DNA from 2 places in the Methylobacterium nodulans ORS 2060 genome. Region 1 is predicted to be linked to the other one. Evidence: predicted binding sites of a transcription regulator. Region 1 holds the regulator's gene; the other holds the start of a gene.
What was found. Region 1 encodes LexA, which represses DNA repair genes until DNA is damaged. Its sites were predicted from a motif close to TGTTCNNNNTGTGTTCNG; they were not measured.
Positions count from the first base shown of each region.

Region 2: the regulator LexA is predicted to act here: its motif matches at 1,814-1,831, upstream of MNOD_RS28725 (PA0069 family radical SAM protein).

Region 1 is NC_011894.1:7,557,791-7,560,953, reverse strand. It holds gene MNOD_RS35355 (TetR/AcrR family transcriptional regulator) at 1-449, shown strand, start outside; gene MNOD_RS35350 (DUF1236 domain-containing protein) at 674-1,009, shown strand; gene lexA (transcriptional repressor LexA) at 1,515-2,237, shown strand; gene MNOD_RS35340 (HD-GYP domain-containing protein) at 2,548-3,163, shown strand, end outside.
Region 2 is NC_011894.1:6,184,575-6,187,737, reverse strand. It holds gene ypfJ (KPN_02809 family neutral zinc metallopeptidase) at 1-635, shown strand, start outside; gene moaB (molybdenum cofactor biosynthesis protein B) at 683-1,228, shown strand; gene MNOD_RS28730 (hypothetical protein) at 1,235-1,753, opposite strand; gene MNOD_RS28725 (PA0069 family radical SAM protein) at 1,866-2,984, shown strand; gene MNOD_RS28720 (LysR substrate-binding domain-containing protein) at 3,031-3,163, opposite strand, start outside.

The DNA.
Region 1 (3,163 bases):
AAGCGCTCTACGCGGAGGCGCTGCGCCACTACGGCGAGCAGTACGAGCCCCGCGTCTGGGGGAACTTCGCGGCGGCTGCCACGGCGCGCGACGCGGTCGAGGCGCTCCTGATGGACACGGCCGCCGCCCTGACGCAGGCGTGCGGGCGCGATGACCCTCTCGGCTGCATGGTGACGCTTTCGGCCGTCGGCGGCGAGGGAAGCGCCGAGCTTGGCGATCTCGTGCACGCGGCGCGCGCCCGCAATCTGGCACGGGTCGAAGCGCGGCTTGCCCGCGCGGCGGCCGAGGGCGAGCTGCCGCAATCGCTCGACACCGGCGCGCTCGCCCGCCTCGTCCTCACCGTCCAGGGCGGGATGTCACTCCAGGCGCGTGACGGCGCGAGCCGGGCCGAGCTGGAAGCGGTGGCTCGGATGATGATGGCCGGGTGGGATGCGCGCGTCGCGGGCTGAGGGACACTCGGGCCATTGGCCGCGCGGTGCGGCCAGGGCGGGCGGCCAGGGCGGGCTCCGCCTCGCCGACCACGGCCACGATCCTGAATCCGCCACCGTCCACCGGCGCCTCGCCGCTTGCACAGGCCAGCCACGCCCCTCGGAACAAGAGGACACCCTCACCGTTGAACGACCTCGCATTCCCCCTTGGGAAAGATGAACGGTTGTTCAACTTGGAGGTGCTCATGAAGCGCGCATTGTCTGCTGCAGCAGCTCTGACCCTAATCGGAGGGGCCGCTCTCGCGCAGACCGTCACGATCACCGAGGAGCCGGTCGAGATTGCCCCGCCTCAGCGCGTGATCATCAAGAAGTACGTCACCGAGCAGCGCGTGGCGCCCGTGCGCATTCGGGAACGCGTGACGGTCGGCTCGACGCTCCCGGCCGACATCGACCTTCATCCGCTGCCCCCGACCGTGATCGAGGAGAGCCCGCGCCTGAAGGGCTACAGCTACGTGACGTCGGGCGACGACATCTACGTGGTCGAGCCGCGCACCCGCCGCATCATCACCACCATCGACTGACCCCGAACCCGCGCGCTGCCGGACCACGTAAAGCCGCAGCGCCGCCCATGGACCGGGAGCGCGGGCGCGCCCCGGCCCGACCGTAAGCCATCCCGGTCCGGCTGCCAGGTCACGGCCGCCTCCAGGCCGTGCCACGCGATTCACGTCGTGCCCGGCACCGGAGCAATCCCGTTCCCGCCCCGCCCTCATCGTCAGGTCCGCAGGCGCCGCATCGCTCTCGGCAAAGGATTCGTGGCCCCGATCCGGGCCAGCACCGGCTCCATGCCCTTCAGGCCAAGTTGTCGGCGTCCGCTTCCAGCCGCTCCGCACCGCCTGCCAGAACATGCCTCAGATCCCGCTTTGGACCCGCCCGGGAAGCCCGGCCTGACCGGATGGAGAAGCGCCGGCCGAAAGCCGGCGAGCGCGGAGATACCCGACACACCCGCTTGCGGAACACTTGAGGAACGCCTAACATGTTCGCGATTTGTTTCGTATCGCGCATCGGCGCAGGCGAAGAGAGTGCCCCATGCTCACCCGTAAGCAGTTGGACCTGCTCCGCTTCATCCAGCAGCGGATGCGCGAGACGGGGGTCCCCCCGTCCTTCGACGAGATGAAGGACGCGCTCGATCTCAAGTCCAAGTCAGGCATTCATCGGCTGATCACGGCCCTGGAGGAACGCGGCTTCCTGCGGCGGTTGCCGAACCGGGCTCGCGCGATCGAGGTCATTCGGATCCCCGATGCGGTGGTGCCTCCTTCGGGCGAGGTGGTGCGCTTCACCCCCAGCGTGGTCGAAGGCGGACGGACGGCCGCGCCGGCTGCCAAGGCCGCCCCGATGCCGTCCTCCCTCGGTTCCGACGACAACGGACGCTCGATCAGCATTCCGGTGATGGGGCGGATCGCCGCCGGCACGCCGATCTCGGCAATCCAGAGCCAGAGCCGCACGGTGGCGATGTCGCCGGACTTTCTGGCCGGCGGCGAGCATTACGCGCTCGAAGTGCGCGGCGACTCGATGATCGAAGCCGGCATCCTCGACGGCGACCTCGTGGTGATTCGTCGCCAGGACACGGCCAATACCGGCGACATCGTGGTGGCGCTGATCGATGACGAGGAGGCGACCCTCAAGCGCCTGCGCCGCCGCGGCTCCTCCATCGCGCTCGAAGCGGCGAATCCGGCCTACGAGACCCGGGTGCTCGGGCCGGACCGCGTCCGCATCCAGGGCCGCCTCGTGAGCCTCATCCGCAAGTACTGAACGTCGCCCCCGAAACGGGGCGTAAGCCAAGGCCTCCGCATGGCGGAGGCCTTTTTTTGATCCTTACCCAGGGTCATGAGCGAGTTCAGCGGCAACAACGATTCACGCCTTCGTTGCGGAACGGCCTCGATCGGGCGTTGGCGGGACAGGCCCGACGATGATCGACCGCTCCGCGACGCCTCTCATCAATCCACATGCGCCAATCGCCCTCTTTCAAGGGAAAGCTTAACCGATCTATTCGAGGATCGGGCGATCAGCGGTAAGGAGCATGGAGCCGGCTCCTGGGTCGGGAGATCGTGCGGGGCATGCCATGCGGGACGGATTCATCCTGCTGATCACGGACGAGCCGCGGACGGCCCGAACGCTCGCCGGCAGCCTCGCGCGCCTTCTGCCCTGCATCGCCCTGCTCCCGGGCGAAGGCCTGCCGCCGGGCCGGTTCCAGGCGGCGGTGCTCGACGTCGCCCTCGATGACGCCGCCATTCTGGCGGGGATCCGGCGCGCGATGAGCCGCGTGCGTGCCCGCGGCGCCCCCTGCCTCTGTCTCGCCCGGGACCTCAGCCCGGTCACCCTCGCGCGGGCGCGGGCGCTCGGCGCTGCGCAGGTGCTGCCGCCCACCGCCTCCCAGGCCGAGCTCAGGGCGACGCTCCTCGCCTTGATCGAGGCGGAGGCGGAAGCCCGCGCGGCCGAACCGCTGCGGCAGGCCCGTGCGCAGGCCGCGGAAGCCAACGCGCTGGTCTCACGGCTCTTCCAGGCCGCCGCGAACGGCGTGGCCTTGAGCCTCGACGACATCGATGCCGGCACCGAGATCGTCCTGGAGGCCATAGCGGAGGCGGGAATTCGCGCCTGGCTCGACGTCATCCGCACCCACGAGATCGGGGTCTACCAGCACTCGCTCGGCGTGGCCGGCTACGCGGGCGCTTTCGCCG
Region 2 (3,163 bases), 1.4 Mb from region 1:
GCCGCTTCGCCGCCGCCATCCTCGGCAACACCGAGGACGTCTGGAAGCAAGTGCTGCCCAACCAGACCGGTCGGCAATACACGCCCACCACGATGGTGCTGTACCAGGGCGGCACCCGCAGCGGCTGCGGCATGGCCCAGGCCGCCATGGGCCCGTTCTACTGCCCGCTCGACAAGAAGGTCTATCTCGATACCTCCTTCTTCAAGGAGATGGAGCAGAAATTCCGGGTCAAGGGCGATTTCGCCTATGCGTACGTGATCGCGCATGAGGTCGGCCACCACGTCCAGGACGTGCTCGGCATCCTGCCCAAGGTGCAGCGCAAGCAGCAGCAGGTGGACGAGCGGACCGCGAACCAGCTCTCCGTGCGGGTCGAGCTGATGGCCGACTGCCTCGCGGGCGTCTGGGCCAAGAACTCGGACGATCGCTTCAACTCCCTGGAGCAGGGCGACATCGAGGAGGCGCTGACGGCGGCGAACGCCATCGGCGACGATCGCCTGCAGAAGCAGAGCCAGGGCTACGTGGTGCCGGATTCCTTCACGCACGGCTCGTCGGCGCAGCGCATGCGCTGGTTCCAGACCGGCTTCCGCAGCGGCCAGACGCAATCCTGCGACACGTTCCGGGCAGCGCAGCTGTAGGCCGCGTCCGAAGCCTCCCGCGCCGGTCTGACCAAGAGAGTCGCGCCATGGCCCTCGACACGAGCCGTCCCTTCATCCCGCTCCGCATCGCGGTGCTCACCGTCTCGGATACCCGCACGCTCACGGATGACCGCTCGGGCGACACCCTGGCCGGGCGCCTGAGCGAGGCCGGGCATGCGCTCGCCGCCCGGGCGATCGTGCCGGATGACGTCGAGGCCATCCGCGGGCAGGTGCGGGCCTGGATCGCCGATCCGGGCATCGACGTGGTGATCACCACGGGCGGCACCGGCTTCACCGGGCGGGACGTGACGCCCGAGGCCCTGGAACCCCTGTTCGAGAAGCGGATGGACGGCTTCTCGGCCGTCTTCCACCGCATCTCCTACGACAAGATCGGCACCTCGACGCTGCAGTCGCGCGCCACCGCGGGCGTCGCCGGCGCGACCTACATCTTCGTGCTGCCGGGCTCGCCCGGCGCCTGCCGGGACGCCTGGGACGGCATCCTCGCCGCCCAGCTCGACTACCGGCACCGGCCCTGCAACTTCGTCGAGATCATGCCGCGCCTCGACGAGCACCTGAAACGCGGGGCGGGCTGACCCCCCTTATTCCCGCACCAGGACGCCGTTGAGGCGCCGCACGCGTTTCGGCGCACGGAACGGCAGGCCGGAAGCGAGCGCCTCACGCCGCACCACGTCCCCGGCCCGCACCCGCCGGGTGCCCGCCAGCGCCTCCCACTGTGCTGCAAGGCGGGCCCGGAGGGGCGCGTGCGCGCGCCGCAGCCGCCCCACCACCGTGTCGGGCGCGGCCGTTCCGGCGAAGCGGTCGAGGGTGCGGATCCAGCCCTCCGCCGGCACGTCGCCGGCCTCCAGGCAGAGGAGCCATGGCCGGCGCGCCACGGCCGCCGCGGCGACCCAGGGGTTGCGACCCCGCGCCACCAGGGCCGCGCCGGTCCGGTCCGCCACCAGGGCGAGGTCGCGATCCGTCGGATCCCCCGCCACGATCACCGCATCCCCGACGACGCCCGCCGCCACGCCCGCCACCAGGGCGGACAGCGAATCGGCCAGCGCCTCGATGGCGCCGGGTGCTTCCGCTTCGCTGACATGCACGACGGCCGTGATCATGCGGCGGCCCTTAGCCTACGCGGCGCCCCTCGTCCTGCCTCGATCGGCGCCACTTGCCAATGTTCATGATATGTTCCAGGCTTGGCCGCGGAGAACGGGCAGGGAGCGGGCCGTGGCCGGGACGAACGGGGGCAATCGGGGTGATCGGCGCCTCGCCGCATCGGCCGAAGCGGCGCAGCGGCGCCGCGGCCGGGGCGCCACCGCCAACCCGACCGGGCGCTTCGAGCCGGCACGCCGCGAGGCCTTCGCGGATGGCTGGGACCGCGAGGAGGAGCTGCCGCCCCTGCGCACCGAGGTGACCATCGAGCGCGCCCGCACCATCATCACCCGCAACGACTCGCCCGATCTCGGCTTCGACCGCTCGATCAATCCCTATCGCGGCTGCGAGCATGGCTGCATCTACTGCTTCGCGCGGCCGAACCACGCCTATGCGGGGCTCTCGCCGGGCCTCGACTTCGAGACGAAGCTCTTCGCCAAGCCGAATGCCGCCGACCTGCTGACGCGGGAACTCTCGGGCCGGGGCTACCGCCCGCGGGTGATCGCGCTCGGCACGGCGACCGATCCCTACCAGCCGATCGAGCGGCGCCACCGCATCACCCGGGCCGTGCTGGAGGTGCTCGACCGCTTCAACCATCCGGTGGGGATCGTCACCAAATCCGACCTCGTGCTGCGCGACCTCGACCTGCTCGGAGCCATGGCGGCGCGGGGGCTCGTGCGGGTGGCGGTCTCGGTGACGACCCTCGATCCGGTCCTGGCGCGCCGGATGGAGCCCCGCGCCCCGCGCCCCGAGAAGCGGCTGGCCGCGATCCGGGCGCTGGCGGAGGCCGGCGTGCCTGTGATGGTGCTGATGGCGCCGGTGATCCCAGGCCTCAACGACCACGAGATCGAGACCCTGCTCGCCCGCGCCCGCGAGGCCGGCGCCACGGAGGCGGGCAGCGTGCTCCTGCGCCTGCCGCACGAACTCGCCGATCTCGTGCGGGACTGGTTCGCCGAGCATTATCCCGACCGCGCGGCCCGCACCTTCGCGCTTCTGGCCGAGGCCCGGGGCGGGCAGGTCTACGACGCGACCTTCGGCCGGCGCTTCACCGGCACCGGCCCCTATGCGGCGCTCCTGGCCGACCGGGTGCGGCGGGCGGCGCGACGCCTGGGCTACGGCGAGGGGCGGGCGCCGCTGCGGACGGATCTCTTCGCCGTGCCGGTGCCGGAGGGCGGGCAGTATCGGCTGCTGTAGGGCTTGGGGACCGCGAGGCGACGGTCATGGTCAAGGCCCGCTGCCATTACACCAGCTCCGCCAGCCCCGGATCGATCCCGAGTTCCCCCGCCAGCCAGCGCGTGAAGGTGCGCAGCGGCGCCCGCCGCCGGGTCGCGGCCGGGAAGACCAGGTGGTGGCCGACGTAAGTGACGTCCCGG